Regions from separate parts of the Bradyrhizobium sp. 76 genome, predicted to be linked through region 2. Evidence: riboswitches for the same ligand, from Rfam matches in the RefSeq annotation. Region 2 holds a riboswitch; the other holds the start of a gene.
What was found. A riboswitch is a leader RNA that binds a small molecule or an ion and turns the genes downstream of it on or off. The one in region 2 is predicted to bind cobalamin.
Positions count from the first base shown of each region.

Region 1: another riboswitch for cobalamin. It lies ahead of metE (5-methyltetrahydropteroyltriglutamate--homocysteine S-methyltransferase); the one in region 2 lies ahead of IVB48_RS36265 (DUF1636 domain-containing protein).

Region 1 is NZ_JADPIS010000109.1:540,143-556,265, forward strand. Features, by position in the region: gene IVB48_RS32215 (hypothetical protein) at 753-935, shown strand; gene IVB48_RS32220 (IclR family transcriptional regulator) at 1,229-1,918, opposite strand; gene IVB48_RS32225 (ABC transporter ATP-binding protein) at 2,083-2,871, shown strand; gene IVB48_RS32230 (ABC transporter permease) at 2,855-3,628, shown strand; gene IVB48_RS32235 (ABC transporter substrate-binding protein) at 3,662-4,684, shown strand; gene IVB48_RS32240 (CoA transferase) at 4,739-6,004, shown strand; gene IVB48_RS32245 (citryl-CoA lyase) at 6,060-6,887, shown strand; partial or broken gene IVB48_RS32250 (SMP-30/gluconolactonase/LRE family protein) at 6,884-7,764, shown strand; gene IVB48_RS32255 (GNAT family N-acetyltransferase) at 8,342-8,857, opposite strand; gene IVB48_RS32260 (EAL domain-containing response regulator) at 9,458-10,672, shown strand; gene IVB48_RS32265 (4Fe-4S binding protein) at 11,293-11,496, shown strand; gene IVB48_RS32270 (hypothetical protein) at 11,518-11,784, opposite strand; gene IVB48_RS41220 (hypothetical protein) at 12,142-12,267, shown strand; cobalamin riboswitch at 12,601-12,800, shown strand; gene metE (5-methyltetrahydropteroyltriglutamate--homocysteine S-methyltransferase) at 12,900-15,215, shown strand; gene IVB48_RS41225 (hypothetical protein) at 15,599-15,727, shown strand.
Region 2 is NZ_JADPIS010000149.1:161,898-178,020, forward strand. Features, by position in the region: gene cobU (bifunctional adenosylcobinamide kinase/adenosylcobinamide-phosphate guanylyltransferase) at 1-34, opposite strand, end outside; gene cbiB (adenosylcobinamide-phosphate synthase CbiB) at 156-1,097, shown strand; gene cobD (threonine-phosphate decarboxylase CobD) at 1,109-2,071, shown strand; gene IVB48_RS36255 (cobyric acid synthase) at 2,060-3,508, opposite strand; gene cobO (cob(I)yrinic acid a,c-diamide adenosyltransferase) at 3,518-4,153, opposite strand; cobalamin riboswitch at 4,194-4,412, shown strand; gene IVB48_RS36265 (DUF1636 domain-containing protein) at 4,507-4,890, shown strand; gene cobW (cobalamin biosynthesis protein CobW) at 4,887-5,921, shown strand; gene cobN (cobaltochelatase subunit CobN) at 5,921-9,169, shown strand; gene cobG (precorrin-3B synthase) at 9,166-10,329, shown strand; gene IVB48_RS36285 (precorrin-8X methylmutase) at 10,329-10,958, shown strand; gene IVB48_RS36290 (precorrin-2 C(20)-methyltransferase) at 10,961-11,692, shown strand; gene cobJ (precorrin-3B C(17)-methyltransferase) at 11,689-12,423, shown strand; gene IVB48_RS36300 (cobalt-precorrin-6A reductase) at 12,399-13,145, opposite strand; gene cbiE (precorrin-6y C5,15-methyltransferase (decarboxylating) subunit CbiE) at 13,144-14,325, shown strand; gene IVB48_RS36310 (cobalamin biosynthesis protein) at 14,322-14,690, shown strand; gene cobM (precorrin-4 C(11)-methyltransferase) at 14,687-15,469, shown strand; gene IVB48_RS36320 (cobyrinate a,c-diamide synthase) at 15,469-16,123, shown strand, end outside.

The sequences.
Region 1 (16,123 bases), on a different contig from region 2:
ATCGCGTACCCCGAGCGCGTCACATCAATGCGCTCGAACTACCATATCCCGGTGTTTAAGCCTGCCGATGGCGGAGTAGTGTGGTCGCCGCCGGGCCGTGTCCCCGTTGGTCTGCTTCACCGGGATCGAGATTGGACCCGTGGCGCCAGCAACGCGCCTGTCGCGATCCGCCCAGTTCCTCGACCTGGTCGAACACCATCTTGATCCTGGACGCGCCGATCCGGGTCTTTCTCATAACGGTCGCCGGGCTTCATGAAGCCGACGGGCGCTGCCATAACCAACTCGTCCCGGAGCGCCTTCTCACAGCGTGCCGAGAGCGAGCGCTGGCGCAACAGATCCGGTTCGTACTCGTTGAGGCTGCCCCTTACCCCGAGCAGCAGGCGGTCGTTGCCATGCCTCAGCGCTTAGATGGTCTCCTGATCGACCAGAACCGGTATCGGCCACGCGGCACATCTCGATGAGTTGCTGCCAATCCCGACTGTTGCGAGCGAAGCGCGAGACGTCGCGGGCGCAAACCGCACCAACCCTACCAAGGCAAACCTCCGCTACCATTCGCTCGAAGCCGGCGTGTGTAAGCAGCCGGCGGCTGAACGACCGAGATCATCATCGATCACTTCGATCTCTGAATAAGCTGGGTGATGACGGACTGAGATAGGCGGCGTATCAGGCGGATGTCGAGCCTGCCAGAAGCTCTCAAGGAGCGCCGAAAGGTCGAGAGGCCATGGTGCGGTGTGTGGAAACGGCACTGAGCAATGCACGCCGCCGCGCGCCAGTTCAACACCACGCCGAAGATGGTGGCCAAATGGGTCGAACGGCCGCACAATCTGCGCAACGTTCTGGCCGCGCTTGCATCGATGTCAGCGCGCCGCAGCTTGGCCCTCAGCAGATGCCGGCTCCAGAACACCAGCACATATATCCAGCAGCGTAGCCTTTGAAGAAGCCTCCCTCCTGATGCCCGTGTACAGGTGGGTGGCGTCGAGCTCGAGGATGATCTGCGGCGGGATCACTTGGACGGCTCCAGGAACGGCTTCAGGGGCGTCACCACTGCACGACGCTCTGTCGTTGTCAGGGCATTCCTTCCACCACCAAATTCTTGTTGCAAAAGAACGCCTCGCCGATTCGCGCCCCGATGCTCCTCAACAATGTGAAAAATGCACGCTGCGCTTAGGAGAGGCCCTGGCGGCACCCGCTGAGCTGTGCGTCATGAACGGAACGCTGCCATTGTAGTTCAGCGCTCGCTTGCGGGCAGCAGACCGATCAGCGCTTTAGCCTCCGACTTCAGAACTAGAATCGCAGCCTTCCGAGCATCTGCATCAAACCGACTCCGAATGGCGGAGACCGAGAGAGCGCCGCGCAATTGGCCATGAACGTCGATCACAGGCACAGCTGCGGCCGCGACCTCACGATCCCGCTCGCCGATCGAGACGTAGAAGCCACGATCTCTGACCTTCTTTCCATCAGTTGATGCAGAATCGCGGTAGGCGGTAAGAACACGGCCGGCAGCGCCGCGGTCAATCGGCAGTCGGTGACCCTCTTCGAGGTGATGCCGGACCGAACGCGGAGAATTGACGCGATAAAGGCAGATGCGCTCGTCGCCCTCCGCGATGTAGAAGGATGCGGTCTCTCCGGTAGCCTCGACCAGACGATGGAGCGAGGGTCTGATCAGGTCACCAAGGTCGAGCCCGCGCTGATAGAGCGCCCCAAGGCGCCATAGCTCCGGTCCGGGTCGAAATAGCCGGTTCGTACCCCGCACCAGGAAGCCATCCGCCTCCAGAGATGCGGCAAGGCGAAGGACTGTGCTCTTGTAGAGGTCAGTCGCATTCGCAATCTCCGTCAGCGTCATCGCGGCGCGCTCCGGGTCGAATGCCTTAAGGATTGCCAGTGCCCGCCCGACCGCATCAACCCCTGTTCTTACCATCGCTACCTCTGGTTCTGCTCTGCAGAACCAATAGTCAAAATGACGCCAGGAGTCCACCCAAGTTAGCGCGAGCACAATCCTGCACGCCAGAATACGATTGACTCCTCGTGAGAACGCGAGCTACTCGGTTCCAGGTTTCAGAACAAGTTCTATGGAGCGAAACAATGGGGCGGCCGGGACTTGCCGTGGACTTGCACGACGTCATGATTCGCTTCGGCGACTTCACGGCAGTCAAAAGCATGAACCTCCAGGTGGCCGAGACGGAATTCGTTGCAGTGGTGGGGCCGACCGGCTGCGGAAAATCGACCATTCTCAACACTGTCACCGGACTGCTGAAGCCCGCCGCCGGCGACGTTCGCATTTTCGGCAAGTCTCTTACGGGCCTGAACGGTCAGTCCGGCTACATGCTTCAACAGGAAGGGCTGCTGCCCTGGAAGACCGCCCAGGACAATGTCGGCCTCGGGCTCGTCTTTCAGGGCAGGTCGGTCGCGAAAGCGCGCGAGCAGGCACGGCCCTGGCTCGCCAAGGTCGGATTGAAGGGATTCGAGGAGCGCTATCTGCATCAATTGTCCGGCGGCCAACGCAAGCGCGTTGCGATGGCACAAACCCTCATCATGGAGCCCAAAATCGTTCTCATGGATGAGCCGTTCTCCGCGCTGGACGTTCACACACGCCGACTCATGCACCGCATCCTGCTCGACCTCTGGCAGGCGGACCGGCGCTCGCTCATCTTCATCACCCATGATCTCGATGAGGCGATCACGCTGGCGGACCGCGTCGTTGTGATGTCTGCCGGTCCCGCCAGCCGCATGGTTGCCGACGTCAGGATCACGCTCCCTCGTCCGCGCGATGTTTCTGCGCTGCAGACCACCGACGAATTCGTCGCGCTCTATCGTGAAATTTGGTCGCTGCTCGGCGCCGAAGTGGAGAAAAGCTATGTCACGCAGGGGTAGGGTCGCTCTCACGCAGTTCGCCATCCTGCTTGGCATGATCCTGATCTGGGAATTGGGCGTCTGGGCCGGACTGATCGATCCCTTCTTCTTTCCGGCACCGTCGACACTTGTCGTAAGGATCGGGGAGTGGATGTCGACGGCGGACTTTTGGGGCGATATTGGCATAACATTGCTGGAGACGGTCCTGTCGTTCCTGGCTGGCATCGGGATCGGCACAGCGCTTGGGATCTGGCTGGGCTTAAGCCCATTTGCTGCCGAAGTCGTTCAGCCCTTTATCAAGATGTTCAACGCCATCCCGCGGATCTTGCTTGGACCCATTTTCGTCATCTGGTTCGGATTGGGCCTCACCTCCAAGGTTGCGCTCGGCGTCACGCTGGTTCTATTCGTCGCATTCTTCAATACGTTCCAGGGCGTCCGCGAGGTCAATCCGGTCGTGCTGGCGAATGCCCGCCTGCTGCGTGCATCGAAGTCGTCCCTGCTACGGCACGTCTACCTGCCGTCCGCCACGACCTGGATTTTGTCGAGCCTGCGGGTGTCCGTCGGCATGGCTGTGATGGGAGCCGTGGTCGCGGAATATCTCGGCTCGTCCGCAGGATTGGGGCACTTAATTGCGCAGGCCGAAGGCGTCCTCGATGCGACCGGAGTGTTCGCAGGAATTATCGTTCTCTCCGCCTTCGTCGTTGTCCTCGATGCCATTGTCGACTGCGCGGAAAAGCGGCTCCTGGTCTGGCGGCCGGCGCCTGCGCACGAAAGCTGATCGTACGCTCTCCCCTCAATTATGGAGGTTCGCATGCACGTTTCCATAAGATTGATGCCGGTGGTGGCGCTGGCCGCATTCTCGGTCATTTTGGCGCATGCCACCGAGCCCGAGAAAACAAAATTGAAGATCGCGGTGGGGTCACAAATCCTCAACTATATGCCTGTCGAACTTGGAGTGAAGCTTGGCTCCTTTAAGGAAGAAGGCCTTGACGTTACCGTCGAGAACTTCCAGGCCGGTGGCTCAAAGGCTCTGCAGTCCCTGATCGGCGGCTCTGTCGACGGGACTATCGGCTTTTACGATCATACCATTCAGATGCAGGTGCTGGGTAAGCAAATTTCCTGCGTGTTCCTGCTGAATGACATTCCCGGCGTCCTGCTCGGTGTCCGCAGCGACCTCGCCGACAAGGTCAGATCCGGCGCCGACCTGAAGGGGCTCAGGCTCGGGATCACGGCGCCGGGGTCATCGACGGAGAGTATGGCGCGCTACTACATCAAGAAGTCAGGATTGGGTTCACGCGATGTCAACATCATTGCCGTCGGCAGCGGCGCACCGGGCATGGTGGCGCTTGAGGCCATGAACGTCGATGCCCTGGTCTATTTCGATCCCATCGCGACGCTTCTCGCGCGCAAAAAGAACGCGACAGCGCTGTTCGATGCGCGCACGATCGAAGGCTCAAAGCAGGCCTTCGGCGGGTCCTATCCGACCGCGTGTCTCTACCTTCAGCAGACTTTCATCGACAAAAATCCCGAAACGGTCCAGCGCCTGGTCAACGCCTTGCTCAAAACTCACCGCTGGATCAACGCAACGCCGACGGAGCAGCTCGTCGATACGATTCCTCCTGGTTACAAGACTGACAATCGCGAGGTGAATATCGAAATCATGAACGCATCGAAAGCGCTCTTCTCGCCAACCGGACAGATGGACATCGAGGCGGCCAAGGTCCCGCTGGCCGTCCTAAGCGACTTTGATCCAAAAATTGCTGCCGCAAAGATCGACTTGAACAAAACCTTCACCAATCGTTTTGCGGAACGCGCCGCACAACAACTGAAATAGCTGCCAGCCGGCCAAGCCCTCACCATCGGATCACCTAAAGGAAGGCGTCTTCAGATGTCTCTGCCGCTCACCGGCATCCGCGTCCTGGACCTGTCGAACGTGTTGGCCGGTCCGTTCTGCGGTTATCATCTCGCGCGTCTTGGCGCGGAGGTCATCAAAGTCGAAAATCCGAACGGCGGCGACCTCGCGCGGCGCCTCGGCGCCGATCCGCAAAGGGCAGAGCGCTTGCAGGGCCTCTCTTTTGTCGCGGTGAACGCCGGCAAGCAATCCGTGGCGCTGGACTTGAAGTCGGAATCGGGCCGCGAGGTATTCTTGCGACTCGTCAAGGAAGCCGATGTGGTGCTCGAAAGCTTCCGGCCGAAGGTGATGGAACGGCTTAGCCTAGGCTTTAATGTGCTCAGCAGGCACAACCCGCGTCTCGTCTACTGCGCGATCTCCGGCTTTGGGCAGAGCGGGCCATGGTCCGCCCGTCCGGCCTATGACCAGATCGTTCAGGGTCTGTCTGGTGCCATGAGCGTCACTGGCGATACGGCCTCGGCTCCCCTGCGCACCGGCTTTCCAATCTCGGACACGATTGCGGGACTCACTGCTGCCTTTGCCATCGCCGCGGCTCTGGTCGAACAGCGGCATAGCGGCCGCGGTCGGTTCATTGACGTGTCCCTGCTCGAAGCCACCGTTGCAGCGATGGGATGGGTCGTCTCCAACCACCTGAACGCTGGTGTGGAACCGCAGCCCATCGGCAACGAGAACTTCACCGCGGCTCCCTCCGGCACGTTCCGCACCGCAACAGGCCCGCTGAACATTTCCGCCAACGAGCAGAAGCAGTACCAAGCCCTATGCGACCTGATTGGCCGACCGAACCTGAAGACGGATCCACGCTTTGCTGAGCGCGAGATGCGCAAGGTCCATCGCGCAGCGCTGAACACGGAGTTGAACCAGGCGTTGAGTTGCAAGCCCGCTGAAGAATGGGAGGCCCAAATGAATCTGGCTGGAGTCCCCGCAGGCTGCGTGCTGACGGTCTCCCAAATCTTGCAGCAGCCACAGCTCCTCGAGCGCGGATTCGTCGAGACTTTGGCCCCAGAACAAGATGGTGCGCAGCCGTTACGAATCATGCGGCCGGGCTTCCGGCTGGATGAGGAGTTTTCGGTGCCTTCACCACCTGCGACGCTCGGAGCAGACACCGAGCGATGGCTGCAGCGGCTCGGCTATTCGTATGCGGAGGTCGAGCAGCTGGTCTCAACCCGGGCCGTCGGGACGCCAAAGCAACGGGCGGCTGATTTCCTGCCCGTCCGCGTAGCCGCGGACGGACCAATATCATGATATTCGACGGCTTGCGGCGATCGGCAATGGCAGGGTTGAAGGGGCGGAACCGCAAATGAGCGAAGAAGAATTGCGGCAGCAAGCGGCCCGTTGGTGGCGAACCTCCATCTGCGACATCGCGCCCGGTCGCATCGCCTATCGGGGTTATCCAATCGAAGATTTGATCGGCCGGATTTCCTTTCCCGCCATGATCTGGCTGATGTTGCGCGGCGATCTGCCGACGCCAGCGCAGGAGCGGCTGCTGCAAGCTGCGCTGGTCGCGTCCGTTGACCACGGTCCGCACGCGCCCTCCATCGCAATTGCGCAGATGGCGGTGAGCTGTGGGCTGCCCCTGAATGGTGCGATGGCGTCCGCCATCAATACACTCGATGAGGTGCACGGCGGAGCAGGGGAGCAGGCGGTCGAACTCTACGAAGATGTGCTGCGGAGGCGCGATGGCCTAGAGATCGGCGAGGCCGCGGCCGCCGCAATTGACCATTTCACTGCAAGGTGCGGCAAATATCTGCCCGGCTTCGGCCACCGGTTTCATTCGGTCGACCCCCGCGCCGCACCGCTATTGGCGCTGGTGGATGACGCAAGTGCTGAGGGCAGTGTCAGCGGCGACTATGCCAAGGCCGCCCGCGCGATCGAGCGGGTGATGCAGCAGCGCAAGGGCAAACTCATCCCAATGAACATTGATGGCGCGACCGCGGTCATTTACGGCGAGCTCGGATTCGCGCCACCGCTGGCGCGCGGCGTCTTCTGCCTGTCGCGAGCGGTCGGAATCCTGGCCCACGCCTGGGAACAGACCAGGCGCAAGGATCGTAACAAGGGACCGATGCCCAAGCAGTTTGGCTACAAATATGAGGGACAGCCGCGCCGCACGCTGGGAGGCCCGTCATGATGTATCTCGACAAGCCGCCTCAGCTGGCTGAGACCCGCGTGTTCTCGTCGATGCCGCGGAATTTCGTCGCCGTGGTGTTTCCTCGAAATGGGCCGGATGCCAACCGCGGAGGCCATCGGTGGATTGTTTCATCGAGGGGCCGTCGTTCGACAAGTCCGGGGATCTCTACGTCGTCGATATCCCCTTCGGCCGCATTTTCCGGATTTCGCGCGACGGGATCTGGTCTCTGATAATCGAATATGACGGCTGGCCGATTGGTCTGAAGATCGCACCTGATGGCCGGGGGCTGGTGGCCGACTACATGAACGGCCTCATGGAGCTCGATCCGCAGCGGGATACTATCAGCCCGCTTCTGGGGCAACCGCAATTGCGAGTCCTTCAGAGGCTGCAACGACCTGCATACCGCGACTAACGGCGACATCTATTTCACCGATCAGGGGCGAACTGGAGTGCACGATCCGACCGGCTGGGTGTCCGACTGTGTCCTGCCGGCCGGCTCGATTGCCTGATTTCGAACTGGCCAAGCCCGAGCGGGCTGGTGCTCAGCGCCGACGAGGCCGTGTTGTTCGTTGCAATGACGCGCGACAACAGCAGCTGGCGCGTGCCGCTGATGCGTGACGGCGGGACTGCGAAGGTGGGACGGTTCAGCTTGTCCTTCGGGACCAGCGGTCCTGACGGGCTGACGATGGATCAAAACGGGCGGCTCTTTGTCGCGCTCGCCTCCCTCGGCCACGTCTTCGTCATGGCGCCGAACGGCGAAACGATCGCCCGCATCAAGTCCTGCGCTGGGGCGACCTGCACGAACCTCGTATTGGAGGCGGCAAACGGCACATTGCTCATTACGGAATCCTCTACCGAATCAGTGTTGATGGCTGATTTCGTCACCTTCCTTGAACGTTCGCCAGCAGGAGCGACAGCGTGGTACCGAATCCCTTTACGCGACGGTCCACCGAATCAAGTTGCAGGAAGAAGCCCCATAGATGATTGGCTTGCCAGTTGCCGAGGCATTGGACTTGGCGACGAATGGATCGCATTTGTGTGCGGTGATCCCAAACTGGCGGCATTGTGTGGGAAGCACGAAAGAACGACTCGGCTATCGTTTGTAAGGCTGGGTCGGGCTTCGCCCGCAACGGGCCGCCGCCGACCTGGCTCCGCGCCTTCTAGCCGGGCAGGTTTCCGCTCGCGGTCCACGAGCCTTGAGAAGACCATCGTATCGCTCCGCACCATGAAGAACGATTTGATGGTTGATACCCGCCAAAAAAGTCGAAGAGGTAACCCGCTCGCAGTGGGAGTAAGCACCGCATCAGCGCCGAGGTTCTCGATTGTCCTCGGCCGCGACGCACGCGTTGGAGCGTTCGTTTTGAGAGCAACAAGCAGCAGGATTTTCTGCCTTGAAAGTCTTTAGTGACAGGACCAGGAGCGCTTTTAAGTGTGGAGCAGAGGTCGCAGTACTGTCATAGCCTCTTGCGCGCGCGCAATCCTCCAACCCGATATCCCCTCTCCTCGTAGAAACGGCGTACCCGTTCTAAGGCCGGATAGCCATCAGGGGGCAACGCAACCTCAATCATCTGCCAGCCTCGGCGCTTCGCCTCCGAACGTACCGCCTCGAGCAGATGCCCACCGCGGTCAGAGCTTCGGAAGTCCCGAGAAATCCATAGCTCCTGAAGCACGCCGTACGCTCCAGCTGCTCTCACGGCCAGTACGGCGGAGATGGCAGCGATCCCTACAATCTGCCCGGTGGCTTGTTCCTCGATGACAAAAATGAAGCCCTCTTCGGGATCCTGAATCAGGCGCAAAGCAGTCTGCTTTGCGCCTTCAAGGCTGAACTCTGGTCCGAGACCACCTAATTCAGAAAGTAGCTTTCCGACGGCTTCTACGATCGCGTTCTCATCTCCTGGCACGCCTTTGCGCAAAGCCGTGCCCCCGTGGGGCAAGCCTTGCGCTTCAGCGCCAACACGAACACCCGTCACGTTAGTCCCTCCAGTCCCTCTTGAGGATATCCATGTTCAGAAGGATACAGAGAACGCAACTGAGAGAAACTATCAAGCTCGATAGGGAATAGGACGTCCGCACTCGCTATAACCAACAGAGGTGAGGTAAGTGCAAGCTGTTGCCGTTCTCAGAATCGACCGCGGCTTGACCCGCTGCGAACTCAGTTGGATCTCCTTCGACTAGATAGGGAATCCACGAGACGGCACATTCGCGCGTGGGCAGGCCGGCCATGCCGATCAAACATTTCGTAGGAGTGATTGCTGATCATCACTCACGAGAGTCGATTCAGTACATCTTGCAGCATGATCATCGCCGTGGCATAGGGCGCATCAGCTCGGCGCGTCCGAAGGTGAGATTCCCCACACTCGTGTGCGTCACTCGTACAAAGTTGCGCGAGCCGGGACAGGTATCATACGCGTGCGCCCGACAAAATCGTCTGAACAACATCGCGAAAAGATTTTGCACGCTAATGCACTATCTTAAGCTTACCTCGAAGAATCGAAAGATAATGGCAAGCACTGCTTGTTTGGACCTTCGCTCCTCGTTTAAGGGACCTTCACGGAAGGGGAGTGGTTGCGATGGAGCATGGGCAGGCCGAACTGGTCGGAGGGAAACCTGTAATCTTCGGCCAGCGTAAGGTGCGGCCGCGAGCGTGCGTGGCCGTGGGCAAGCGGCATCTGCGCGCCTTTCTACGCGATGTGCTAGAGGATATGGGGTTTGTGATCAGCGAATGCGGGACTGCTGACGAGCTGCCGCGCGTACTCTGTACGGACTTCCCTGATCTGATCCTGCTCGGCATTGGCTCGGATCGCATCGAGCCTGGACGATTGCTCGAGATACTCGTACGCGAAGAATTTGCAGGCAGAGTGCTGGCGTTCGGCGCCCGCGAGTCGATCGTCATGACGGCAGTGCAGCAGGTCGGGGGCGAATATGGACTTGATATGCTGCCGCCGCTGAGGACGCCGTTTGCAGCCGAGACGCTGCGCGATCGGGTCGCCATGCTCTTGCCCAGAGAGCCGGCGCCCCGTCCCGCAGTCCATGTCGGAGAAGCCTTACACGCTGGCTGGCTTGAGCTCTGGTATGAGCCGAACTTTGACCCGTGTACCCTCAGCCGCCGCGGCGCCGAGGCGCTTGTGCGAATGCGGCATCCGACCTGGGGCGTTGTTCCACCAGCGTATTTCATCCCGGAGGCTCACGATCCGCATTTTAGGGACTTGTCGCAGTTCGTGATCGACCGCGCGATCAAGGATTGGAAGTATCTTCTGGAGCAGCAAACTTCGACCGATCTCTCCATCAATCTCCCGGCAGCATTCCTGATTGACCCGCAGGCGGTACGCGATCTCTGTCAGCGCATGCCGTCGCACCCCGCTTTCGGCGGCTTGACGATCGAAATCGAGAGCGAGGAAGCGATCCAGAACCTAGATCTCCTGATCGAGGTCGCGCGTGAGGTTCGCTTTCACAACATTGGCCTTGCAATCGACAATATCGGCGCCAATTGGCCGCAGCTGATGGGGCTCGAAAAATTCCCGTTCATGAAATTAAAAGTGGACCGGCAGTACGTCGCCGGTTGCGGAAATGGGCCCCTGAAGCGAACGGTGTGCCGCCATATCGTCGATCTAGCCAAAGAGTACAGTGTGCGCACCGTCGCCGCAGGCGTGGAGAGCCACGCCGACCTGATCGCTGTGACCGAACTCGGCTTCAACCTTGCGCAGGGCCATCTGTTCGGAAAGGCCATGCCGCTGAAGCAATTTGCACAGTCATCTTTCAGCCCTGTTCCACTTCGTCCAAAATAGTTGCATGAGGAGTGACTGAGCACAGCCAGGCAAAGCGTACCAGCGCTGGCCCGCGCGGCCATGCCTACTCGGCACCAGGCATGCGGCTGACAGCAATTAAATCGGCCACTTTGCAAACCCAGAATCGCTTCTCCCGGCCGAACTTCATTTCCCTCCGAAGCGATGCCGAAGGTTATTGTAGCACAAAGCCCTTTTGGCAAGCCTCCAGCGAGTCAATCCGCGGAGTTAACGTTGCAGGCGTGAGCGCGGCTTGGACAAAATCTCCGGTCAGGGCGTGTGACCGGAGGTTTGCCGACATCCGGCGTAGACGTGCGTCGGCTCGCGGCTTCTACTCGCGCCGCCGGTTTCGGGAATCGTCGATCGTCGCTTGGCCCCGCGCTGCCATGCCAGACAAACCGACGGAAGCTCGCAGCAGTCGAGTCGCGACTGGCTATCGGAGTAGGGGCCCGAGGGCTCGCACGGCTTGATATTGAAGCGGCCCATGCTGTCGCAGATGCAACATGGTCTCAGACCCCGCACAGCACCATTGGGCAAGTTGCCCATCATTGAGCGCGCCTGTCCTTGGCACGGCATTTGAAAGGGATCGCCAATGGCATCGCTCGCCTAAGGAGTCGGAAGGCATGGCTTACAAGATCGTCGCTTCGCAATGTACCGTTTGTGGGGCATGTGAGTTCGAGTGTCCCAACGCGGCGATCAGCCTCAAGCGCGACATTTACGTTATCGATGCAAAAAAGTGTACGGAGTGCGAGGGCCATTCCGACACGCCGCAATGCGCTGTGGTCTGTCCGGTGCCTGACACCTGTGTCCCGTCTAAGACAACATAAGCAGCCCGCGTCCAGAAGGCTTCACCGCTCGATTTCGCGCACGAAGGAGTAGATGTCGAGCTTGTGGAGGCCGCCTTCCGCGTGCGGCGCATCGAGGTCGATCAACATCGTTATGAGCTTAAGGCGCTGATCGACTCCGAGAAACCCTCGAAGGGCTCTGTCAGAGGAGACCGTCAAATTTGTCTCGAATAATGACAAGGCCGCCTCGATGCTCCAGGTCGTCGCGTTGAGGCTTATCGTCGTTGGCTGACGAGCCGAGGCGAGGTGGACGGGCGTCGAATATCCCAAGATCAGCTTGCAGGATATCTAAAGCTACGTCGCTTCGAAGCCGAAGAGACGGTCTCCACGCGCGACGAGATCGGTCCGGAGATCCTGAAGACGTACGAGAAGCTGGGCATCCGCTTGCCCACGGTCACGATGCACGAGTGCATGGAGCTAGGGTCGTAACAGGATCCCCGCCGCCCGCGCTCTCGCTGCTTACTCCAGTTTCGCAAGTTAGCGCGCATCCTGACGTCCGGAACTGTTCCTGCGATGCCGCGCAGGCCAACGTCCAGGCTGCACTACTCGCCAGCGGCGACGGAAACAACGAATGCGCGGCCAAAGTCGCTCAGCACGTAAGTGCTTGGCACACCGAAGGAGATCATCTTGACCAACGCCACGGAGCGATCGAGCTCACGGCTCGTCGCGGGGTCCGCCGAACACAGGCAGTCCGGGCAGTCCGGCCTGATCATCCGTTTGATCCTGGAGCAATCCGGCCTTGACAATTCCTAAGGAGCCTCATGGCGCTGTGATCAAGCGGATGCCGGCCGAGGATGATCGCAAACGTCCTCGCGGGCGAGTTCGAGAAGCTGCTGACGGAAAAGACCGGATTTGTCGCGATCACGCAGATGTCGAAGCGCCCACCGCGTTCGTTCTGCTCGCGTTGGCTCATCCGAGTACGCCAAGCGGGTGTTGACGGACGCATTCACAAGCGGAGGCTCCACAGATCTAGGCGTTTTTACCAGGCCGGGAGTAAGACCGTTGTGCCCTAGCTGGTACAGCTCGCAATCGCTTGGGCAATATCGCGGCGACACTTAGTAGGTTGACGGATCGATCCTCGTGCGCCTAATGCCCAGCCGTCGTGGTCTTCGGATTCGTTTGATCCGGAGCTAAGAGGGAAGCCGGTGCAATGCCGGCGCTGCCCCCGCAACTGTAAGCGGCGAGCCGCTGTCCAACGAAGTCACTGAAGCCATGCGGCTTCGGGAAGGCCGGACAGCAGCGACGACCCGCGAGCCAGGAGACCTGCCTCGACAATATATCGTCCACGGGCGGGGTGTCCCGGTGTGCGCCAAGCAGCTGTCGCTCACGCGATATTCGCTGCATGCGTCCGCCATGGCCTTTGCCCCAATCATGGGGTCTGAGCTATGTCTTTTCTTTCGCTTCCCGTTGCCACACTGGGGACGTCACGCATCGGCCCACGACGCGAACTCAAAGTCGCGCTCGAGAGCTACTGGGCGGGAAACTCCAGCGAAGCCGAGCTCCTCGAGGCGGGGAGTGGACTTCGTGCCGCTAATTGGGCACGGCAGAAATCCCGCGGTGCGACCGTCATTCCTTCGAATGACTTCTCGTTTTACGACCATGTGCTCGATACCAGCCTAATGGTTGGCGCCATTCCCGACGTCTACGGCTGGACCGAAGGTCCTGTGTCGCTCAAGACCTACTTCACCATGGCGCGTGGCGCTCAGGACGGTGGTCACGCTCAGCATGGGCCTGGCGTAGCCGCTCAGGAAATGACGAAGTGGTTCGATACCAACTACCACTACATGGTGCCGGAATTTCACCGGGATCAGATCTTTAAGTATTCCTCTCGAAAGCCGATCGAGGAATATGAGGAGGCAAAAAGCCTCGGCTACCAAACGCGCCCCGTCCTAGTTGGCCCAGTCACTTTCCTGAAGCTTGGCAAAAGCGCAAATCCCGCATTCAATCCGCTGTCGCTGCTCGATCGGCTCCTCCCAGTCTATGTCGATGTTCTCCGCGAACTATCCTCGCGCGGTGCTGAATGGGTTCAGCTGGACGAGCCATGCCTAGTGATGGACGTCGACGAAGCATCGCGGGCGGCTGTCCGCTGGGCCTATGCTCATTTCGCAAAGGTTGTGCCGGCCCTTAAAATAATGCTGGCCACATATTTCGGGGCTATCGGCGACAATCTTGAAACAACCTTGGCCTTGCCCGTTGCCGGGCTTCATGTGGATCTGGTTCGGGCACCTGACCAGTTGGACGCAATTGTCGCCACAACCCGTAGAGATCTCGTGGTCTCACTAGGCGTCGTTGATGGTCGGAACGTGTGGCGCTCCAATCTTCCGGCGCTGCTCGACCAACTTGCTCCTATGGTCCAAAAATTGGGCAGGCACCGTGTTCAGATTGCTCCTTCCTGCTCGCTGCTTCATGTTCCGATCGACATTGAGCTAGAGACCGATCTCGATCCCAATCTGAAGACATGGCTGGCGTTCTCAGTTCAGAAGATCAAGGAACTTTCGATATTGGGCAAAGCGCTGGCCGGCCATGCTGCCGAGGTGGCCGATGAACTTGCGCTTTCGGAGGAGGCAGCCGTCACCCGCGAAACATCGCCCGAGATCCACAATGCGAATGTCGCCGGACGAATCGCCGCGATCGACGATAGCATGCTTCGCCGTCGCAGCGCGTTCACCCAGCGTGCCGACGTCCAGCGCGTCTCGTTCGCATTGCCGATGTTTCCAACGACAACCATCGGATCCTTCCCGCAAACGGCCGATGTCCGGAATGCGCGCGCGGCTCATGCGCGGGGAACGTTGAATGACACGCAGTACGAGCAGCTTCTGAAAGCGGAGACAGCCCGTACCGTGAAGTGGCAGGAAGATATCGGCCTGGACGTGCTCGTACACGGTGAGTTCGAGCGCAATGACATGGTTCAATACTTTGCCGAGCAGCTGTTCGGCTTCGCTTTCACCAAGCATGGCTGGGTTCAGTCTTATGGCTCGCGGTACGTTCGTCCGCCTATCCTGTTCGGAGATGTCTCCCGGCCGAAGCCCATGACCGTTGAATGGTGGCGCTATGCGCAGTCTCTGACCAAAAAACCCGTCAAGGCTATGCTGACCGGACCGGTGACGATCCTGAACTGGTCGTTTGTCCGTGACGACATCTCGCGGCGCGAGACATGCCGACAGATCGCTCTCGCGATCCGAGATGAGGTCATCGACCTTGAGGCGGCTGGAGCGACCATGATCCAGATCGACGAGGCTGCGTTGCGGGAGGGATTGCCGCTACGCAAATCGCAGTGGAAGAACTATCTCGATTGGGCGGTGGACAGCTTCCGCCTTTGCTCCTCCCCGGTCGCCGACGGAACTCAGATCCATACTCACATGTGTTATTCCGAGTTCAACGAAATCATCGATGCGATCGCAGCAATGGATGCCGACGTCATTTCAATCGAGACGTCGCGTTCTAAGATGGAATTGCTCGAGGCCTTCAAGAGCTACAAATATCCAAATGAGATCGGGCCCGGCGTCTATGACATTCATTCACCGCGCATTCCCGCAGCGGCGGAAATCAAGCAGCTGATTGTGTTGGCGCGGCAGCGAGTTTCCGATCGGCAGCTCTGGATCAATCCCGACTGCGGACTGAAAACGCGAAGGTGGGAGGAGGTGCGTCCCGCGCTCGTCAATATGGTGGCCGCCGCACGCGAGTTGCGGGCCGAGCCATGATGGGCCGGAGCGTTTCGCCAACGCGTTTGTGAACAAGATGCACGCGCTTTGGGGGCTTACGATGTCCTTGGGAGCTTTCAAAGTTCCCAGCGCCGCGGAATGCGGGCGGGCGTCGGCGGAGGCGGTCGCATACAGCCGGCGACAAGCTCGATTCTCGACCCGACGGCCGACAGCATGCCGGCGAGGTCCGATCAGGTCCTATTGCGACGTCATTAACGCTCGACGCGAAGCACAGCCCGACTTTTTCATTTATCCATCGCGTGGATGCGTCTCATCACAACAATCTATTTTACGGTCCTTACGGAACGTCATACGAAATTCAGGCCCTGGCACGCTCTTCGGGAGAGGTAATCGAGCGTTGTTGGTTTTTGGGGACGTACCAAATGCTGCTGTGCGACGGCAAACTGCCGCTTGTGTTTCAGGGCACGGCAGCCAAACCGGCGCAGGATCCCATCTCGGTCAAGGCACTGCCGTCCCAACCGGACAGCGGGCGAGTGGTGGAAAAGTCGTGAAGTTTCCGACAGGAGCGGAAGGCAAACGGCTCCAGATTTCGCGCGGAGTGATATCCGTTTCTCCTTGTTTGACGGCGAATGCCCTCGCCGAAGATCGATCGGCGGTAAGTCCTCCCTGCCGACGAAAGCTGGTGCGATGCGTAAAGCAGCGTCGTTCCTGCGTGACTTTCGCCTGGCCTCCGGAGGAGGCCGGGCTTTTTTTGGTGCGCCAGGCATGGCGCGGACCGCCGTGACTGGCGCGATTCGACCGGAGTGGTGTCCGGTCGATGACTTGGAGGTCAGAGTCCTTTCCTGGGCACCATCGCTCTCCTAAGAGCGTGAAATCCAAAGCAGATTAGCAAATTCAACGGCTTACCCGCTCCTCAGTGGTACAGAAGGGTGGTACAATGCCGTTGG
Region 2 (16,123 bases):
ACCGTGCTCCGCCGGTGATCAAAATGACGGCCATGAAGTCTCCTGTCGGCCAGCACTAATCACCAAACTTGGGCAAAGACAAAGCCGAAATCCGCCGGCCGGGGGCTTGCGCTCCGGCTGGGGTTTGCGCAACAGGGGCGGGACAGGAGGCGTGCGTGGGTTTTGCCGGTGCGATGGTCGTGGCGATGGCGGTGGATGCCCTGTTGGGCTGGCCGGCGTGGTTGTTCGCGCGGATCGGCCATCCCGTCACCTGGCTGGGCCAGCTGATCTCTGCCATCGACAGCGCCTGGAATCGGCCGTCCGATCCGCCGGCATTTCGCCGCGCCGCCGGCATCGCTGGCGCGCTCCTGGTGATCGCGCTCTCCGTCGCGCTCGGCTGGGCAGTTCAGTCCTTGCTTCCCTTGGGCTGGATCCAGATCGTGCTGGTCGGCGTCCTCGCCTGGCCGCTGGTCGCGCTGCGCTCCTTGCACGACCACGTTGCTGCCGTCGCAAATCCCATGCGGGCCGGTGACATTGCCGGCGCCCGAGACGCGGTCTCGCGCATCGTTGGCCGCGATCCCCTGACGCTCGACGAGGCCGGCATCGCGCGCGCGGCGATCGAGAGCCTCGCCGAGAATGCGTCCGACGGCATCGTCGCACCGGTGTTCTGGGGCGCGCTGTTCGGTCTGCCCGGCATTTTGGGCTACAAGGCGATCAACACGCTGGACTCCATGATCGGCCATCGCTCCGAACGGCACGAAGCCTTCGGCTGGGCCGCGGCGCGCATCGACGATGTCGCCAATTTCATTCCGGCGCGGCTGACCGGATTTCTGTTCGTGCTGCTGGCGCCACGGCGATCCGAGGCGCTGTCGTGCATGACGCGGGACGCGCGCCGTCATCGTTCGCCCAATGCCGGCTGGCCGGAAGCCGCCATGGCGGGTGCGCTCGGCGTGCGGCTCAGCGGTCCGCGGATCTATCACGGCAGCACCACCAACGAGCCCTGGTTGAATGAAGGTGCGCGCGATCCGCTTGCCGCCGACATCGATCGGGGATTGACGGTTTACCGTCGCGCCATGCTGCTGCTCGCCGGCCTCCTTGCGATCCTGGCCTTCGCGTGAAAGAACAGCGCATGCGCGAGCACGGTGGAAATCTCGATCAGGCCCAGCAGCGCTTCGGCGGTCGCGCGGAAGACTGGATCGATCTGTCGACCGGGATCAATCGCCTGCCTTATCCCGTGGGCGAGGTGAGTTCGCGCGCGTGGAGCGCGTTGCCGTCGCGCGCCGAGATCGAGGCTCTGCATCGGGCGGCGCGGCACGCTTACCGCACGAGCGCGGCGGTTGTCGCGCTTGGCGGCGCACAGGCCGCAATTCAATTGCTGCCGCAACTCGCACCACCCGGCCGCGCGCGCATCCTCGCGCCGACCTACAACGAATATGCCGGGGTCCTCTCGGCCGCGGGCTGGGAGGTCCAGGAGGTCGGGGAGCTCGACGCGCTGGTCGGCGCCGACCTCGTCATTGTCGTCAATCCCAACAATCCCGACGGCCGATGCCATCCGCCAAAGGATTTGCTGACGCTGCTGCCGCGCGTCGGCCGTCTCATCGTCGACGAGAGTTTTGCCGATGTGGCCCCGCAGCTATCGCTTGCATCCGAGGACCGGCCGGGGCTGCTGATCCTGCGCTCCTTCGGAAAGTTTTACGGCCTTGCCGGCCTGCGGCTCGGCTTCGCGCTCGGCAATTCGTCCGACATCGCCAGGATCGCCTCGATGTCGGGACCTTGGCCGGTCTCGGGAGCGGCGATCGCGGTCGGCTGCCGCGCTCTGCATGACGATGCCTGGGCCGAGGCCACGTCCGTGCGGCTCGTGCGTGACTGCGGTCGCCTCGATGGCATGGTGCAGGCGCAAGGCTGGACGGTCATTGGCGGGACGCAGCTGTTTCGTCTCTACGCGACGCCTGACGCGCTTGCCGCGCAGGAGAAGCTGGCGCGTCGCCATATCTGGTCGCGCGTGTTCGCGCGAGAGCCGGCATGGCTACGCCTCGGGCTTCCGGGCGGCGAACCCGAATGGACGCGCCTGGCCGAGGCTCTAGCGCGCTAGCGCGAGCAGGCCTTCGACGTCGAGATGGCCTTCGATGTGATCGGCAAGGGCATCGAGCGCGCTCTCGACCCTGGCGTGATAGGGCTCGTCGCCGGCGGGAATGTCGAGCTTCGCCAAAAACGCCTTGCGGAAATCGTCCGACGTGAACAGGCCGTGCAGATAGCTGCCTTGCACACGACCGTCGCGCGAGATCGCGCCTTCCGGTTCGCCGTTCAGCCTTGCGAATGGCTGCGCGCGATCCGGCCCATCAGTGCGGCCGATGTGGATTTCATAAGCCTCGATCGGCTGATCCGTCGCGGCATGCACGGCCGCGACACGCGTCAGCGTCTTCTGTGCACTCATCTCCGTCTCTACATCCAGAAGTCCGAGACCCGCTGTGTCGCCCGCAGGGCCCTCGATCCCATCGGGGTCGGCAACGCTTCGTCCGAGCATCTGATAGCCGCCGCAGAGGCCGAGCACGTGGCCGCCTCTGCGGTAATGCGCCAGAAGATCGATGTCCCAGCCTTGCGCGCGCAGAAAGGCGAGATCGCCGCGGGTGGATTTCGAGCCGGGGATGATGACGAGCCTGACGTCGCCGGGAATGGCCTCGCCCGGCCGCACCATCACGAGATCGACGCCAGGCTCGAGCTTGAGCGGATCGAGATCGTCGAAATTGGCAATCCGCGACAGCGCGAGACAGGCGATCTTGCATTGGCCCGGCTTGCGCGCATCGCTCAGGCCCAGCGCATCCTCTGCCGGCAGTTCGCCGGCGCGCGCGAACCAGGGCAGCACGCCGAAGCCGCGCCATGTGGTCTTTTCTTCGACCAGCTTGTAGCCATCGTCGAACAGCGTGGGATCGCCACGAAACTTGTTGATGACAAATCCCTGGATCATCGCGGCATCGTCCGGGTCGATCACCGTCTTGATGCCGACGAGTTGCGCGATGACACCGCCGCGGTCGATGTCGCCGACCAGCACGACCGGCACATCGGCCTTGCGCGCAAAACCCATATTGGCGATGTCGGCGTTGCGCAGGTTCACCTCGGCCGGGCTGCCGGCGCCTTCCACCAGCACGAGATCGGCGCGCGCCTTCAGCCGCTCGAAGCTCTCCAGCACCGCACCCATCAATGACGGCTTCATCGCCGCATATTCACGCGCACGCGCGGTCGCGATGCGCTTTCCCTGCACGATCACCTGCGCGCCGACATCCGTCTCGGGCTTCAGCAGCACCGGGTTCATGTCCGTGTGCGGTTCGACGCCGGCGGCGAGCGCCTGGAGCGCCTGGGCGCGGCCGATCTCGCCGCCGTCGACCGTGACGGCAGCATTGTTCGACATGTTCTGCGGCTTGAACGGGAGCACGCGCAGGCCGCGTCGCACAAAGGCGCGCGCGAGACCGGCGACGATGAGCGACTTGCCCACGTCCGAGCCGGCCCCCTGGATCATCAATGCGCGCGCCATCGCGAGTTCTTAGAACTCGACGCCGGCTTGCGCCTTGATGCCGGAACGGAAGGGATGCTTGACCAGCGTCATCTCGGTGACGAGATCGGCGATCTCGATCAGCTCGTCCTTGGCGTTGCGTCCGGTGAGCACGACATGCGTCATCGGCGGCTTCTGCGTCGTGAGGAATTCGACGACCTCCGCGATGTCGAGATAGTCGTAGCGCAGCGCGATGTTGATCTCGTCGAGCACGACCATGCGAAGATTCTGGTCAAGGATCAGCTCTTTGGCCTTCTCCCAGCCGGCGCGGGCGGCGGCGATGTCGCGGGTGCGGTCCTGCGTCTCCCAGGTAAAGCCTTCGCCCATGGCGTGGAATTGGCAGAGGTCGCCGAAATGGCCCGTGAGCATGCGGCGCTCGCCGGTATCCCAGGCGCCCTTGATGAACTGCACGACCGCGCAGGGGAAGCCATGGGCGACGCAGCGGACGATCATTCCGAAGGCCGAGGAGGACTTGCCCTTGCCTGCGCCGGTGTGGACGATGATGAGGCCCTTTTCGCCGCTCTTGGTCGCCATGATCTTGTCGCGGGCGACCTTCTTCTTCGCCATTTTCGAGGCGTGACGGGCGTCGGTTTGGTCGCCCGTCTGGGTATCCGGTTCTGACGTCATCGGACGGGGTCCTTCGGCTTGACAAGAGGCGGTGGGGGGCAAATGGTGGCCCTGCGTTGGTTCCTGTCCTACGACAGGCGAAGAGGGAATGCGATAGGGTCCGAATCGGCAAGATTTGGTTCCAAAATGCAGCCGCCCCCGCGACCGTGACCGGAGAGATGCCCGAAGCCACTGATCCCCTGGGGATCGGGAAGGCGGGGATCGAAGGGGAAACCCTGCTCCGGAAGCCGGGAGACCTGCCAGCGTGGACGATTTTGGACCGGCGGACGGGGTGTTCCGCGACGGGGAAACGGGCCTTCGCAAGAACGGTTCGTGGGCCTCTTCGCTTCCCGCTGTTTATTCTGGAAGAAGCGATGACCGTCACACTTCATGTCTGCATCACCTGCCGCGCCGGCCAGACGCTTGGCGAGGGCGAGACGACGCCCGGCAAGCGCCTGCATGGTGCGATCCTCGAGGCCGGCGTGCCCGATGGCGTCAGCGTGGTTCCGGTCGAATGCCTGTCTGCATGCAACCAGGGTTGCTCGGTCGCGCTCAGCGCACCCGGCCGCTGGTCCTATGTCTATGGTCGCCTCTCGGATGCGCATGCGAGCGACGTGGTCGCGGGCGCCGCGGCCTATGCGGCCGCACCCGATGGCCTCGTGCCCTGGCGCAGCCGCCCGGAGATCTTCCGCAAGCAATCGCTTGCCCGCATTCCCCCCATTCTCCCCTTGGCCGTCGTGCCGGAGGCCGCCGAATGAATTCGCTCGCAAAAGTCCCCGTCACGGTCGTCACGGGCTTTCTCGGCTCCGGCAAGACCACGCTGATCCAGCATCTGCTTGCCAACGCTAACGGCAAGAAGCTCGCGGTGCTCGTCAACGAGTTCGGCAGCGAGGGCGTCGATGGCGAGATTCTGAAATCCTGCGCCGATGCGAATTGCCCGGAAGAGAACATCATCGAGCTCGCCAATGGCTGCATCTGCTGCACCGTCGCGGACGATTTCATTCCGACCATGGAGAAGCTGCTGTCGAGGCCGGTCAGGCCCGACCACATCCTGATCGAGACTTCGGGCCTGGCACTGCCGAAGCCGCTGCTCAAGGCATTCGACTGGCCGGAGATCCGTTCGCGCATTACGGTCGATGGTGTGATCGCGCTTGCCGACGCCGAAGCTGTTGCTGCCGGCCGTTTCGCGCCCGACCCAATTGCGGTCGAGGCGCAGCGCGCGGCGGACGGCAATCTCGACCATGAGACGCCGCTGTCGGAAGTGTTCGAGGACCAGATCGCCTGCGCCGACATCGTGCTGCTGACCAAGGCCGATCTTGCGGGTGCGGCAGGGCTCGAAGCAGCCAAAGCGGCGATCACCGCCGAGATGTCGCGCCGCGTGCCGATGCTGGCGATTACCGACGGCGCGATCGACGCGCGCCTCATCCTCGGTCTCGGCGCTGCCGCCGAGAACGATCTCGCCGCGCGTCCCTCGCATCACGACGGCGAAGAGGATCACGAGCACGACGATTTTGCGTCCGTCGTGATCGATCTTCCTGAAGTCACCGACATCGACGCGCTGGTTGCATCCGTTCAGCGTCTGGCGCGCGAGCAGAATGTGCTGCGCGTCAAGGGTTACATCGCGGTAGAGGGCAAGCCGATGCGTCTCTTGCTGCAAGCGGTCGGCGAGCGCGTGCGGCACCAGTTCGACAAGCCCTGGGGCGCGGGTGCGAGACGGTCAAAGCTGGTCGTGATCGGCGAGCACGGAAACATTGATGAAGCCGCGATCAAGGCGGGACTCGGTATCTGATGCACGTCGTCTTCCGCGAGAGCCGCGGTCTCGAGGAGACCGCGATACCAAGGGACATCGGCCAGGACCCGGCCGATCTCGTGGTGCTCTCGTATTCGGATTCCGATCTTGCCGCATTCGCGGCCGGCTGGCGCCGTGGCCGCGACAGCCTGCCGTCGCTACGACTCGTCAATCTCGCAGAACTCCGTCATCCGCTCTCGGTCGACACCTATATCGAGCGCACGCTTGCGCAGGCGCGCGGCATCCTCGTGCGTCTGATCGGCGGGGAATCCTATTGGTCGTATGGGCTCGGGGCCCTGCAGCAACTGGCGAAGGAGCGCGGCATCGTGCTGGCGGTGCTGCCGGCCGACGGCCGCGACGACACGCGCCTGGATGCGTATTCGACCCTGCCGGTCTCGACGCTGCGGCGGCTCAAGGTGCTCTGCGACACCGGCGGCCCCGTCGCATCGCAAGCCGCGATCGCGCAGCTTGCGCTGGCTTCGGGCCTCTATGCCGGCCCCGTGATCGGCGAGATGACCATGCCCGAGATGGGCTTTTACGATCCGGCGCGCGGTGTCATTGCCGCGCCGGCGTCGGGTGAGGGCAGGCCGCGAGCGCTCGTGGCCTTCTATCGCTCCTATCTCACCGCTGCCGACACTGGCCCGGTCGATGCCCTGATCGCCGCATTGCGCGAGAAGGGGTTCGACGCGCATGGTGTGTTCGTCACCTCGCTGAAGGCTCCAGGCGTTGCGGATTGGCTAGGGGAATATCTCGCGCAAAATTCTCCGGCCGCGATCGTCAATGCGACGGCGTTCTCGGCGATGGGCGACGACGGCACGACGCCGCTCGATGCCGCATCCTGCCCGGTATTCCAGGTCGCGCTCTCCACGGCACGCCGCGAGGACTGGGCGAGTTCGCTCCGCGGCCTCTCGCCCGGCGACCTCGCCATGCATGTGGTGCTGCCCGAGGTCGACGGCCGCCTGTTTGCGGGCGTGGTGAGCTTCAAATCGGCAGCGATGCGCGATCCCGATTTGCAATTTTCGCATCTGGCACACAGGCCCGACGGGGAGCGCGTGAAGGCCGTTGCCGCGCGCGTTGCGGCCTGGCAGCGCCTTGCGGAGAAGCCCGTCGCTGAGAAGGGGATGGCGCTCGTGCTCTCGAACTATCCGGGCCGTCCGCATCAGATTGCGCATGCGGTGGGTCTCGATGCGCTGGCGTCGGTCGACGCATTGGTGTCCGACCTCTCGGAGGCCGGCTTCGATGTTGCGCCGGTCCATGCGCTCGGCGAGACGTTGCTCAAGCAGAGCTTGAGCTGGAGCGTTGCCGACTACCGTGCTGCGCTGTCGCGCCTTCCGCAAGGCTTGCAGGATGATCTCGCGCAAGCCTGGAGCGCGCCGGAGACCGATCCCGGTTGCCGCGACGGCGCGTTCCATTTCGCCGCGATTCAGTGCGGCCGGTCGATCATCGCGGTTCAGCCGGAGCGTGGCGATGCGACTACGCGCGATGGCGACTATCACGATCTCGCGCGCACGCCGCGCCACGCCTATGTCGCGTTCTATCTCTGGCTGCGCGAGCAGGGCTGTGATGCCGTTGTGCATATGGGCGCGCACGGCACGCTGGAGTGGCTGCCCGGAAAATCCGTGGCGCTGTCGCAGGCGTGCTGGCCGGAAGCCCTGATTGGCGATGTGCCCGTCATTTATCCCTTCATCGTCAACGATCCCGGCGAGGCCGCGCAGGCCAAGCGGCGCCTGGGTGCCGTCACGATCGGCCATCTGCCGCCGCAGCTCGCAGCATCGGCGGTGCCGGACGGATTGCGCAGGCTTGAACAGCTCCTCGACGAGTACTCGACGGCTGATGGCCTCGATCCCGCCCGCCGCCAGCGTCTGATCGCCGCGATCCGTGACGAGGCGCGCGCGGCAGGCCTCGAAGACGATCTCGGCCTCGATGCAGCCGCCGCACCGGCCGAAGCGATCCCGCGGATCGACCGCTTCGTCTGCGATCTCAAGGAAAGCCAGTTCGGTGACGGCCTCCACGTGTTCGGCCGTGGCGCATGCGGCGACGCGGAGCGCGACGCTTTGCGGGCCGCGCTTGCAGGACAGCGCGTCGCGCCGGGGCCGTCAGGTTCGCCCTATCGCGGGCGTCACGATGTGCTGCCCACGGGACGCAATCTTTTCGCCGTCGATCCGCGCGCGGTACCGACGCCGTCGGCGCACGCGCAAGGCGTCAAGCTCGCGGAAGAGCTGCTGCGCCGTCATCTGCAGGATCACGGCGACTGGCCAAAGGGCCTGGTCGTCGATCTCTGGGGTTCGGCGACGATGCGCACTGCGGGCGAAGAGTTTGCCATGGCGCTGCATCTGGCCGGCCTCGCACCGCGCTGGGATCACGCCTCCGGCCGCGTCACCGGCTACGACATCATCGCGCCTGCCGAGCTTGGCCGGCCCCGCATCGACGTCACGCTGCGGGTCTCGGGCCTGTTTCGCGACGTCTTCTCAGGTCTTGCGCAATTGTTCGAGGCGGCAGCCGAGGCGCTGTCGGCCCGCGAGGACGAGGGCGACGAAAATCCATATCGCCATCGCACATCGCGCGTGTTCGCGCCGCGTCCCGGACAATACGGCGTCGGCCTCTCGGCAATCCCGGACGCCTTCACGCCCGAGACGCGCGAAGCCGCCGGCGAAGCCTGGCTCTCGGCATCGTCATGGGCGTTTTCGGCCGATGGCGAGATCAGGCTCGATCGTGCCGGTATCGAGAAGCGGCTCGCATCGGCCGATGCTTTTGTTCACGTGCAGGATTTGCCGGAAACCGATCTTCTGCTCGCGGCCGACTATGCCGCACATGAGGCCGGCATTGCGGCCGCCGCGGCACATCTCGGTGCGGCAGGGCCATCGCTCTATCATCTCGATGCGACGCGCCCCGAGCAGCCGCATGCGCGTACGCTGACCGAGGAAATCTCCCGTGTCGTCCGCGCGCGCGCGGCCAATCCGGCCTGGATCGCCGGCATGATGCGCCACGGTTTTCGCGGGGCGGCCGAGATCACCGCAACGCTCGAGCATATGGCCGCCTTCGCGCATCTGGCCGGCGCCGTGCCGCCGCATCTGTTCGACCTCTACTACGATGCGACGCTCGGACATGACGAGGTCCGGGCCTTCATGGCCCGCGAAAATCCGGCGGCACTCGCGGCGATGGAGACGTGTTTCACGCGCCTGCATGAGGCCTCGCTCTGGCGAACGCGCCGCAATTCGATTGCGGCTGCGCTGCGGGAGGCGTCATGAGCGCTTCCGTGGTCAAGGGCTGGTGTCCCGGCGCCCTGCGCCCGATGCAATCGGGCGACGGGCTCGTGGTCCGCGTGCGTCCGTTCGGCGGACGGCTCGACGCGGCCCAGATCTCCGGACTGGCCCATCTTGCCGAACGCCATGGCAACGGCCTGATCGACGTGACCAGCCGGGCCAATCTCCAGATCAGGGGCGTCAACGAGACCAGCCACAGGCTGCTGCTCGAGGGCCTTGCCCAACTGGCGCTGCTCGATCCGGACGCTGACACCGAATCCCGTCGCAACATCCTTGTGACGCCGTTCTGGCGTGCCGGCGACGCGACCCAATCGCTCGCCGCCGAGCTCGAGGAGGCGCTCGCCGACAGCACGCTCGAACTCCCAACCAAGTTCGGCTTCGCCATCGACGATGGCACCTCACGCGTGCTTGCGGGCGATTCCGCGGACGTGCGGATCGAGCGCGATGGTTCCGGCGGACTGTTGGTGCGGGCTGATGGCGACAAACTCGGCCGCTCCGTCGCGCGCGGCGAGGCCGTGACCACCACACTCGCATTCGCCAACTGGTTCGTGACCTCAGGCGGCGCCAGAGGCGGGCGAGGGCGGATGGCGGCGCATCTTGCCACTGGCGCAATCCTGCCGGAGGCATTGCGCGGCGAGGCCGAGCCGGCGCCGATCATGGCCGCGGCGCGTCCCGGCCTCTATGCGCAAGGTGCGATGGTCGGCGTCGCCTTCGGGCAGATGGCGCATGCGACGCTCAACCAGTTCGCCGGTTGCGGACATGCGCTGCGCATGACGCCATGGCGGATGGTTTTGAGCGAGGGCAAGCGCGCGATGCCGAGCGCGACCGGTCTCATCACCGAGGCCTACGACCCTGCGCTGCGCGTCATCGCTTGCAGCGGTGCGCCACGCTGTCGCGAGGCGCATGCCGATACCCGCGGCCTTGCCGCGGCGCTGGCGCCGAACATCGGCGCGGCCGCACGGCTCCACGTCTCCGGCTGTGCCAAGGGCTGCGCCCATTCCGGTCCGGCCGCCATCACTCTGGTCGCGACCGGCGCAGGCTTCGATCTCGTGCGCGCCGGGTCGACACGCGATGAGCCCATCCTGCGCGGGCTGAACCGCGACGACATCGTCAGAGATCCCTCCATCTTGATGGGAGGGCACTGATGCCGCACATTTACGAGACCGACGGCGCAGCAATCTACCGGCAGTCCTTTGCGACCATCCGGGCTGAAGCTGATCTTGCGCACTTCACGCCGGACGAGGAGCAGGTGGTGGTGCGGATGATCCATGCCGCCGGCATGGTCGGCCTCGAAGCGCATATCCGCTTCACATCAGGCATGGCGGTCGCCGCCCGCGCGGCGTTGCAGAAGGGCGCACCGATCCTGTGCGACGCGCGCATGGTCTCCGAAGGAATTACGCGCGCGCGGCTTCCCGCCGCCAACGCCGTCATCTGCACGCTGGGCGACGAGACCGTTCCTGCGCTCGCGCAGTCCATGCGCAACACCCGTTCGGCTGCGGCCCTGGAGCTGTGGCGGCCGCATCTCGACGGCGCGATCGTGGCGATCGGCAACGCGCCGACTGCGTTGTTTCATCTCCTCAACATGCTGGAGGACCGGAGCTGCCCGCGGCCCGCGGCGATCATCGGCTGTCCCGTCGGCTTTGTCGGCGCGGCCGAATCCAAGGCTGCGCTGATGGCCGATCCGAAGGTGCCGGCGCTCACGGTCGAGGGCCGCCTCGGCGGTTCCGCGATCACGGTCGCCGCCGTGAACGCGCTGGCGAGCCGGAGCGAATAGCGATGGGACGCATCATTTGCTGCGGTCTCGGCCCCGGTGATCCCGATTTGATGAGCGTGCGCGCGGACCGGACGGTGCGTGGCGCCAGGCATGTCGCCTATTTCCGCAAGAAGGGCCGGCCCGGCCAGGCGCGCCGGATTGTCGAGGGCATGTTGGCGGCCGACGTCACCGAATATCCGATGGAATATCCGGTCACCACGGAAATCGCCTTCGACACGCCTGAATATGTCCAGCTGCTTGCCGGCTTCCACGACGAATGGGCGGAACGTCTGGCCCGGCTGGCGCGTGCGGTCGACGTCGTCGTGCTCTGCGAGGGCGATCCTTACTTCTACGGCTCCTTCATGCATCTGCACACGCGCCTGCAAGGCCGTGTCGAGATCGAGGTGATCGCCGGCATTCCCGGCATGGTCGGCTGCTGGAATGGCGTGGGACAGCCGATCGCGCTCGGTGATGACGTGACGACGGTGCTCATGGGCACGCTCGCCGAGGCCGAGCTCGAGCGCCGCATGCGCGATTCCGATGCGCTCGTGATCATGAAGACCGGGCGCAATCTGGCAAAGGTCCGCCGCGCGCTCGCTGCCGCCGGACGGCTGGACGACGCCTGGCTGGTCGAGCGCGGCACCATGCCCGGCGAGCGCGTGGTGCGGCTCGCGGAGATCGATGCCGCCGACTGCCCCTATTTCGCGATCGTGCTCGTGCACGGCAAGGGCCGGCATCCGGACGCCGTCGAATGACGGGCACGCTGACCATCGCGGGCCTCGGGCCGGGCAGCGATGCGCTGGTGACGCCCGAGGTCTCCGTTGCGCTTGCTGCCGCGACCGACATTCTGGGCTACGCGCCCTATGTCGCGCGCGTGCCAGCGCGGGCAGGGCTCACTTTGCATCCTTCCGACAATCGCGAAGAGCTGCAGCGCGCAAGCGAGGCGCTGCGGCTCGCGGCCGAAGGCGGGCAAGTCGTTATCGTGTCCTCCGGCGACCCCGGCGTCTTCGCAATGGCTTCTGCCGTGTTCGAGGCGCTCGAACAGGCGCCGCAATGGCTGGAGCTGCCGATCCGTGTGCTGCCTGGCGTCACTGCGATGCTGGCCGCTGCCGCGCGCGTTGGCGCGCCGCTCGGCCATGATTTCTGTGCGATCAATCTCTCGGACAATCTCAAGCCGTGGGCGGTGATCGAGAAGCGCCTGCGGGTCGCCGCGGAAGCCGACTTTGCCATTGCGATGTATAATCCGCGCTCGGCGAGCCGACCGGAGGGTTTTGGCCGCGCGCTTGCGGTGCTGAAGGAGGCCGGCTGCGGCGAGCGCCTCGTGATCTTCGCGCGCGCGATCAGCGCCGCCGATGAAAAGATCGAGACCGTCAGGCTGAAGGAAGCGACACCCGAAATGGCCGACATGCGCACGCTGGTGATCGTGGGCAACTCGCAGACACGCCGCGTCGGCCGCTGGGTCTATGCGCCGAGGCAGGTGCGATGACCGAGCCATTGCATGATCTCGGCCACGCCCTCGACCCGCAATCTTTCCGGCAGTTGCGGTCGTGCGATCATGATCACCGGCAGGCCGAGTACCCGCGCAGCGTCGATCTTGGCGCGCGCGCCGTCGCCGCCCGAATTGCGGGCGACGATCCGGGTGATGCTGCGTTTGCGCATCATCTCCAGCTCGGCCTCAAGCGTGAATGGCCCACGCGACACGATCAATTCTGCGGCGAAGGGCAGGGGTCCTTCGGGCGGATCGACGAAACGCAGCGTATAGACGTGCTGCGGCTTGGTTGCGAATGGCGCGATGTGCTGGCGGCCGATGGCGAGGAATACGTTTGCCCGCGCGTCTGGCAACGCGGCGACCGCGGCGTTGACATCTGCGACCTCGATCCAGTTGTCGGCGGATACCCTCGTCCAAGGCGCGCGCTCCAGCGCAATCAGCGGCGTTCCGGTTTCCGCGCATGCCGCGACCGCGTTGCGCCTCATCTCGGCCGCGAAGGGGTGCGTCGCATCGATCACATGCGTGATGCCTTCACGGCGAATGTAGTCGGCAAGTCCACTGACGCCACCAAAACCGCCGTTGCGGGTCGGCAGCGGCTGGTCGGCGGGCGCGCGAGTGCGGCCGCCATAGGAATAGACGGCATCGATACCTGCGCGCGCGATCTCCGCCGCAAGCAGGCTTGCGTCGGCTGTTCCGCCCAGAATAAGGGCGCGTGTCATGGCTGATCCGTGGCTGACCATCATCGGTATCGGCGAAGATGGCCTTGCCGGGCTGTCCGAGGCAAGCCGAAAGGCGCTGGCCACGGCGGAAACTGTCTTTGGCGGTGAGCGTCATCTCGCGCTTGTAGATGTTGGTAGCCGCGGCCGCGCGTGGCCGGTGCCGTTCGACGCGGATGTCGTGCTGGGCTGTCGCGGCCGCCCGACGGCGGTGCTCGCCTCCGGCGATCCGTTCTGGCACGGCGCGGGTGCAAGCCTCGCGGAGAAGCTGGACGCCGGGGAGTGGATCGCGCATTCGGCCCCGTCAACGTTTTCGCTCGCCGCCGCACGGCTGGGCTGGCGCCTCGAATCCGTTGTCTGTCTTGGGCTTCACGCCGCGCCATTCGAGCGTCTCGTGCCGCATCTGGCGCGAGGTGCGCGCATCATTTGCCTCGTACGTGACGGGAAGGCCGCAGGCGAGCTCGCGAAATGGCTGACGGAGCGCGGATGGGGCGCTTCGGCATTCTGGACGCTCGCCGCGCTCGGCGGGCCGCGCGAAAGCATCAACGAACATCGCGCCGATAGCTTCGCAGGCGACGTCGCCGGAAACCTGGTCGCGGTTGCCGTTGAGGCGAGAGGAGCGCAAGGCCTTCCCCGCAGCTCGGGCCTGTCGGACGATCTCTTCGTTCATGACGGCCAGATCACCAAGCGGCCGGTCCGCGCGCTCGCGCTCTTGGCGCTGGCGCCGCGTCCCGGTGAACGTCTCTGGGACATCGGCGCCGGCTCGGGTTCGATCTCGATCGAGTGGGCGCTCTGCGGCGGGACGACGATCGCCGTCGAGGCGCGCGAGGATCGCGCTGGGAATATCCGCAGCAATGCGGCCGCGTTCGGATTGGCACATCGGATCACAGTCATCACGGGAAAGGCGCCCGAAGCCCTCACAGCACTGGAAGCGCCGGCCGCCGTCTTCATCGGCGGCGGCTTCGACATTGCGATGTTCGATGCCATCTGGTCGCGACTCACGCCGGGCGCGCGGCTTGTCGCGCATGCGGTGACGCTGGAGACGGAGGCGCTGCTTGGCGAGCTGCACCAGCGCCACGGCGGCGAACTGATGCGGGTCGAGATTGCACATGCCGCCCCGCTCGGCCGCTATCGCTCCTGGGAGACAGCGCGGCCGGTGGTGCAATGGAGTTCGGTTCGATGAAAGTCGCCGGACTCGGATTCAAAAAAGATGTCACGCTGGCCTCGCTGCGAGAAGCGCTGCTGGCGGCGGGCGGCTCCGAAGGCCTCGCGGCCATCGCGACTGTGAGTGACAAAGCCGAGGCGGAGGTGTTGAAGCAGCTTGCGCGCGAATGCGGCGTGCCGATCAAGGCGATCGCCGCCGAAATGCTGGCCGGCATCGACACGCCAACGCAGTCAAAACTCGTCGCGGAAAAATTCAGGACGGGATCGGTCGCGGAGGCCGCAGCGCTCGCGGCGGCTGGTCCTCGCGCGCGATTGATTGCGACGCGGACGGTCTCGCAGGATCGCACCGCGACCGCCGCGATTGCGGAAGGAGACGGCGCATGACGGTGCATTTCATCGGCGCCGGGCCGGGCGCTCCCGACTTGCTGACATTGCGCGGACGCGATCTGATTGCTGTCTGTCCGGTCTGCCTCTATGCCGGCTCGCTGGTGCCGGAGGGCGTGCTGGCGCATTGCCCGCCCGGCGCGTGCATCGTCAATACCGCGCCGATGTCGCTCGATGAGATCATCGCGGAGATCGCTGCCGCGCATGCCGAGGGCAAGGACGTCGCGCGGCTGCATTCCGGCGATCTCTCGATCTGGTCGGCGATGGGCGAACAGCTGCGTCGCCTGCGCGCGCTCGATATTCCTTACACCGTGACGCCCGGCGTTCCCTCTTTCTCGGCTGCCGCAGCTGCGCTGGAGGCCGAACTGACGCTGCCCGGCCTTGCCCAGACCGTGGTTTTGACGCGCACGCCGGGCCGCGCCAGTGCGATGCCTGAGGGCGAGAAGCTCGCCGCCTTCGCCGCCACCGGTGCGGTACTCGCAATTCATTTGTCGATCCATCTGCTCGACAAGGTCGTCGCCGAGCTGACGCCGCATTACGGCGCGGATTGTCCGGTCGCGATCGTCTGGCGTGCGAGCTGGCCTGACCAGCGCATCGTCCGCGCGACGCTGGCAACACTCGATGCGGCTGTAGGCGTCGAGATGGAGCGCACTGCATTGATCCTGGTCGGCAAAACGCTGGGCTCGGCGGATTTCGACGAGAGCCGTCTCTATGCCGCCGATTACGACCGCCGCTATCGCCCCGTGGGCGCCGAGCCGCGCTTTCCGGAGGTGTCGTGATGGCGGCAGGTCTCGTCATCTCCGCGCCGGCCTCCGGTGTCGGCAAGACGACGCTGACGCTGGCGCTTGCCCGCGCCTGGCGCAACAGCGGATTGCGGGTGCAGTGCTTCAAGAGCGGCCCCGACTATATCGACCCCGCGTTTCATGCCGCCGCTACGGGACGCGCTTCCGTCAACCTCGACAGCTGGGCGATGGATCGCGCGACGATCTCGCATCTCGTCAGTCGCGGCACCGACGCCGATGTCGTGCTGGCCGAGGGTTCGATGGGCCTGTTCGACGGCGTCGCCGCGCGCGGTGTCTGCGGCACCGGCGCGACCGCCGACATTGCAGAGATGCTGGACTGGCCGGTGCTGCTCGTGATCGATCCCTCGGGACAGGCACAGACGGCGGCGGCGATCGCCGCAGGCCTTCGTGATTATCGTCCCGGCGTGCGCCTTGCCGGCGTCGTGCTCAATCGCGTTGCCAGCCCGCGCCATGAAGCCCTCGTGCGGCGTGCGCTGCTGGATGCCGGCATTGCCGTGTTCGGCGCGCTGCCGCGTCATGCCGAGATCAGCCTGCCGAAACGGCATCTCGGACTGGTGCAGGCCGAGGAGCAGGCGGAGATCGGCAAGCTGATCGACGAGGCCGCACGCTTCGTCGCCGAGCATGTCGATC